Regions from separate parts of the Terribacillus saccharophilus genome, predicted to be linked through region 2. Evidence: predicted binding sites of a transcription regulator. Region 2 holds the regulator's gene; the other holds the start of a gene.
The links. Region 2 encodes LexA, which represses DNA repair genes until DNA is damaged. Its sites were predicted from a motif close to CGAACATATGTTCG; they were not measured.
Positions count from the first base shown of each region.

Region 1: a site for LexA is predicted at 1,307-1,320, ahead of GZ22_RS11630 (DNA polymerase IV). Genes of this name have one in related genera too.

Region 1 covers NZ_CP008876.1:2,296,489-2,299,664, reverse strand. Annotated here, with positions in the region: gene GZ22_RS11635 (MATE family efflux transporter) at 1-31, shown strand, start outside; gene GZ22_RS11630 (DNA polymerase IV) at 33-1,289, opposite strand; gene GZ22_RS11625 (HAD-IIB family hydrolase) at 1,740-2,567, opposite strand; gene GZ22_RS11620 (LacI family DNA-binding transcriptional regulator) at 2,677-3,176, shown strand, end outside.
Region 2 covers NZ_CP008876.1:1,395,436-1,398,611, forward strand. Annotated here, with positions in the region: gene GZ22_RS07065 (AI-2E family transporter) at 116-1,201, shown strand; gene lexA (transcriptional repressor LexA) at 1,555-2,184, opposite strand; gene GZ22_RS07075 (YneB family resolvase-like protein) at 2,468-3,127, shown strand; gene GZ22_RS07080 (DUF896 domain-containing protein) at 3,169-3,176, shown strand, end outside.

The DNA.
Region 1 (3,176 bases), 900 kb from region 2:
CCGGCTGTTCAAACAGACGGCAGCAGCATAAGTCAGGCTTGATGGCCTCCGATTTTCGTACTGCGTTCAATTGTCATTCCGGCAGCTGTATGGCTGCTGGCACGCAGAATGGCGGTCGTACCAAAGCGCGCCCGGATCTGATCCATCGTCCGACTGAGATCCTTCTGCTTGCTTTTGTCCTCAAACAAGCTGAGCTGCGTTGCTTCTTCCTCGTATAAATTGGTCAGGGAGACAGACACCCGTCTGACTTCGTGGCCTTTTTGGTAGTGCTCATGAAATAGTTCAAGGCAAAGCTTATACATATCCGTCGTCAGATTCGAAGGGCTCGTAAAGGAACGGGACCGGCTGAATCCGCCTCCATGCTGACTGGCATACCCAACGGCCAAATGGACTGTATTGCCTTCCTTCCTATCTCGTCTTGCCCGTCTGCAGGCCTCCTCACACAGCTCTAGAATAATGGTCGGGATTTCTTCTCCCCGATAATTGCGCAGCAGTGTGATGCCGTGTCCGTAGCTTTTCTGCTCCTGCTTGACGAAATCACCGAGCACCTCACTCTCATCAATTCCCCACGCATGCCAGTATAATTGCTCACCCATCACACCATACCGTTTCTTGAGTTGTTCCAAGGAAGTGTGAGCCAGATGCCCAAGCGTAACAATACCCATTCGGTTCAAATTACGCTGCATGCGTCGGCCAATCCCCCAAATATCCTGTATCGGAACTGGCCACAATAAACGCGGCACATCCTGATAATGACAAACGGCAATACCAGAGGTCTGCTTCTTTGCATGAATATCCATCACAACCTTGGCCAGAAACTTGTTATCTCCGATTCCAATTGCTGCGGTAACACCGAATTGCTCCAAGATATCTGCCTGCAGCTTGGCCGCCGTCTCTTCCGCATTTCCGTGCAGCTTTTCTGTACCATCAAGTGTTACCCAAAATTCATCGACTGAATAAACATGGATCGCTTCCATCGGGACATACTCATGCACAAGCTCGGTAATTGCTACCGAAACCTCCAAGTAATCCTTCATATGCGCTTCGGCAATGACGATTTCCGGATCTTCCGGCAGTTCAAAATAACGGCTCACATTGCTGACACCATGCTTCTTCTTCAACGCTGGGCTTGCAGCAAGCACGATACTGCCTGGCCGCTTCGTATCCCCGACCACTGCAAGCAGTGTTGTCATCGGATCAAGGCCACGTTTCACACATTCCACACTTGCATAAAAGCTCCGCATATCCACACACAATACCTCATGCTGCTGAAATCCGCTGTAATCCATTCTCTCCACCTCCAAAGGGAACAAACGTTCTTACTTTAGATTACCCGATTTGAGGCAGTTATAGTAGCTGTAATTTTTGGATGGGGAGGAAAAATGAAAAAAGATTGCTCTAAACAAACAATTTTATTCTTTCTATTTGGTAATACAGTTATATAAAGGATACCAATTAGTTCAGAGGAGTTCATTATGAGGATTTGGTTGATTTTCATCATATAGTATGAATCTTAATACAGCACAGCTTCCTTATGATTTGGTTCTAGAGGGACATATTGATTGGTTTTACCTAGCTATATTTATTAGTCAGCTGGGTGCTATATATTCAATGAAAGAGGGTCAAAAAGACCAATCAGCACATTAACGGTTCTGTTAATAAATGAACTGCGTCCCAAGTAACCCTCAACTTTTGGGACGCAAAGAATTAACCGGTTTTTTCTAGGTTTACTACTTTTATCAAATAAAGAAATGTTGCAGCGTCGTCCGGATACCGGCTGCGTAAGGTGTTCCGCATACCTGACTATGCTTCTGTTTCGCCTCCTCTGTTGCATTAGCAACAAGGAAACCATTTCCTGCATATCGCAGCATTTCAAGGTCATTTCCACTGTCTCCAAAAGCATAGATCTGCGACGGCTCCACCATGCAATGGTTTGCCAAGAACTGAACGGCCGCTCGTTTTCCAGTCCTTAACGGAATGAAATCCACATCATATGCCCCGTCTGGGTCTCCTGCCAGTGGATTGCATGCGTTCACATTCAATCCTACCTTAGCTGCAGCGGCTGCCTGCCTTATACGATGCATTACCTCAGCCAAATCATCTTCATTAGGAAAGTAATAATAGTTCTTTTTGTATGAGCTCTGCCCATGCATCGTCTGTGGCTGTAATGCTATCCCATCCAAAGAGAGCATATGAATCAAATCCTCTACAAGCTGATTGAATTCTTCTTGAACAGGTAAATGCTTTTTCCAATCGTATATCTGCTTTAGTTCTCCACCAGCTGTTAGTTGGTACAGTTCGGTTCCCAGATTAGCTGCAATGAAATGGGGCATATAAGTCAGACGTGCACGCTCCATTTTTCCAGCCAGGGAATTACAATCACTTCCGGTAACCCATGCAATTTTCACGTGATGCTGCCTGGAAATCCGATTTAGATAAAGCTCCATAGCATGCAGATCCTCCAGCTGCCCTTTCTCGCAAGCATGAGGAAAATAAGTCTCATCAAAATCAAAACAAATAAGTGCCTTTGTGCTGTCGGTACTAGCAAAGCATTTTTTCACAATCATTATTGGAACCACCTCCCTTCCTACCATAAGAGATGGGAACGTTCCCAGGTCAACAAGAAAAGAGGTATGCTATGATAAAGCTACATTCACTGACCAAGGAGCTGGTTGAATGCCTACTATAAACGACATTGCAAAGATATGCGGTGTTTCCAAAAGTACTGTCTCTCGCGTATTAAATGGGCATCCATATGTATCTGAACAGAAGCGGCAAGAGATACTTTCTGCTATCGAGGAATCCGGATTCACCCCGAATAGCTTGGCTGTTCAATTTCGTAAGCGAAAAACCTCCGCCATAGGTATTCTCACACCTCAAGTCGATCATCCTTATTTCGCAGCACTGGTGCAATCATTATCGAATGCCTGTACAGCAAAAGGATGGAAACCCGTTATCTTTCAGACATTCGGTGATAAGAAACGTGAACTGGATGTATTCGCCAAGCTGAAACAGCGTGAACTGGACGCTATAATCGCAACTTCATCCGCACTGGAAGCTCACCTTTTAGCCCGTTGCCTAGAAAACGGTCCAATACTTATTTGCAATGAGAAATATGAAATTGACACAACTGTATGCAGTCTAGATGAAGAGAGTGCCGCCTATAAATTGACCAT
Region 2 (3,176 bases):
GTATCTCGTGAATATCCAAACTCTGTTCCTTAACAAATGCTTACGAAAGATATGTTTTTTTGAGTAATACGCAGGGAAATGGAATAGAACTTCTATTCAAGGGATGGTACATAATATGCTGCAAAAACGATGGTTTCAGAGTTTGACAGCAGCGGTACTGATTTTGACAATCATACTGCTGTTAGGGAAGGTAAATTATATCTTCACCCCGTTATATGAATTTGTAAAAGCAATAGCATTTCCGCTTATTGCAGCGGGCTTTTTGTTTTACATCACTAGGCCGTTGGTTAAATTACTGGAACGGCTAAAGCTGCCGAGGTGGTCGGCAATTCTAATTTTATTTCTGTTGATTATCGGAATTGGATATCTAGGATTTCGTTTTATTGCACCGATAGCACAGGATCAGATAGCTGCACTGTCCGAACAAGTTCCTGTTATAGTGGAGCATGCTGAATCTCTCGTAGAGAACGTGGAGGATAATTATTCAGCCGTTCCAGATCAGATAAACAGTGCAGTGCAGAATTTCTCCAATAATTTAGAAAACTATACAGAACAAGCGTTAAGCTATCTCACTAGTTTTCTTTCAGGTTTAGTCAGCTTCACAGTAGGTCTGATCCTTATACCGTTCTTTTTATTCTTCATGCTAAAAGATGGAGATAAACTAAAGCCATTTTTAACAAAGTTTTTTACAGGACATAAGTCCGAGAGCTTAAAAGAATTATTGCGAAAACTAGATCATACTTTGTCTAGCTTTATTCAAGGCCAGTTTATCGTAAGTTGCTGTGTCGGAGCGTTATTATATATAGGATATCTGATTATAGGATTGGAATACTCCTTAATCTTTGCTTTAATCGGTTTACTGTTAAACTTCATTCCTTTCCTTGGGCCGTATCTTGCCGCTGCTCCTGCTGTGCTGGTTGCATTCTTCCAGGACCCTATGCTTGCTGTATGGGCAGCAGTAGTCATGTTCATAGCTCAACAAATCGAAAGTTCCTTTATTTCACCTAATGTGATGGGGAAAGTATTGAAACTGCATCCGCTTACCGTCATTTCACTATTGTTGGCTGCTGGTAATATTGCTGGTTTTATCGGTTTGTTACTCATTGTTCCGATTTATGCAGCATTCCGCACGGCTGTTACTCATTTCTATGGAGAGTGGAGGAAGTATCACTTTGGCAGAAAGATACAAGAAACAAACTAATATCTAGCTTTCTTCTATAACTGAATGACGAAAACACAAAAGAGGAGCTTGCCATGTAGGCAAGCTCCTTATTTATACCGTTTTTAGCGTTCTTTAAGATAATAATCGTCCATACTGTGTTGTTCTCTGCGGTGGCTTCTTGTATATCCGCATTTACACGAATCAGTAACACTATCAATCTTATGACGGCCTCGCAACTTGCAGAAGAGCTTATACAACAGCTTCACAACACCACCCGCTTTCTAGCTTTTGGTAATATCATAATCTAATATACCCAAAAAATATGTCGAAAGAAGGCTAAAAGTATGTAAATTCTATGAAAAAAATAAAAAAACCGGCCGGAGCCGATTTTTTTATTGAATGGAGCGATATAAGCCGATTACTTTACCAAGAATGCTAACATTATCCAAAATAATAGGATCCATCGTACTGTTTTCTGGCTGCAGTCGGATCTGGTTTTCTTCCTTGAAGAAGCGTTTCACTGTTGCTTCATTGTCCTCTGTCATCGCAACAACAATCTCTCCATTTTGAGCAGTTTGCTGCTGTTTGACGATGACCATGTCTCCATCTAAAATACCAGCTTCTATCATACTCTCACCAACAATAACCAAAACAAAGATATTATCATCCGGTCCTACTAGATGGCTAGGTACAGGGACATATTCTTCTATATTCTCCACTGCTGTAATTGGAATACCAGCTGTTACTTTCCCGATTACCGGAGCGTAGTTTGCCTCGCCGCGAGGAATATCTGTTTGTTCTTCACTATCTAATGATAATACCTCGATAGCGCGCGGCTTTGTAGGGTCACGTCGGATAAGGCCTTTTTTCTCTAAGCGGGAAAGATGGCCATGAACTGTAGAACTTGAAGCCAAGCCAACTGCTTCGCCAATTTCTCTAACGGATGGCGGGTAGCCTTTATCGAGTACCTGCTCCTTTATGTATGCTAGAATCGCTTCCTGTCTTTTCGATAGTTTTATCATGTATCGAACACCCCGTGCATATATTTTTATTACATACAGTATACCATGATAGATTGCAATATACAAACATCCGTTCGAAAAAAAGCCTTGACTAGAACCTATGTTCGTATATAATGGAATTAACAAAGAGAACGCACGTTCTTGAAAACGGAGGGGTCTACCATGTTCAAAAAACTAGCAAAATCAGATCTATTCTATTATGTGCTTTTCGGCTTCACGCTTTTCTTCCTATACTTTACACTTATAATGAGCGTCTAATTAGTCGAAGTGAGAGGGTACATCAATGAAAGCAGTCATCTATTGCAGAGTAAGTACAGAAAAGGACGAGCAAGCAAGCTCGATTGAGCGTCAGCGCGAAGAGCTTATCAGTCTTGCTGCGTCCTCCAACATAGAGGTTATCGATATCATCGAAGAGAAACAGAGCGGTTATGAGATCGAACGTCCGGGAATTTTTCGCATGCTGGATATATTTACAGCACATGAAGCAGATTGTCTTCTCATTCAGGATGAGACGAGGCTAGGAAGAGGCAATACGAAGATCGCCTTGTTCCATCATCTTCAGAAGCTGGAGGTCAAGGTGTATACGTTAAGCCAGCACGGTGAATTCCAGCTTTCAGAATCAGATGGTATGGTGCTCCAGATCGTTGGTATTGTCGAGGAGTATCAGCGGAAGATTCATAATATGAAAATTAAACGAGGTATGAGAAGGGCAATTGAGGCCGGATATGATCCAAGTAAGAATTTGAGCAACCAGCAGGCTGCACCTGGCAGAGAGCGGATTGACTTTCCGATTCAAGAAGTAATCAGGCTGCGAAACAACAAGCTTACTTTCCAAGAAATCAGCTCTGTTCTGCGCGGTATGGGCTTTAATGTATCAAAGGCGACCGTACATAGAAGGTACCAGGAGTATCTTTCGCTTGAATCGGAAGACGCTAGCGGGTAACATAGGTATATTAACTCTAATGCTTAAAGGAGCATATACACATGTTAAC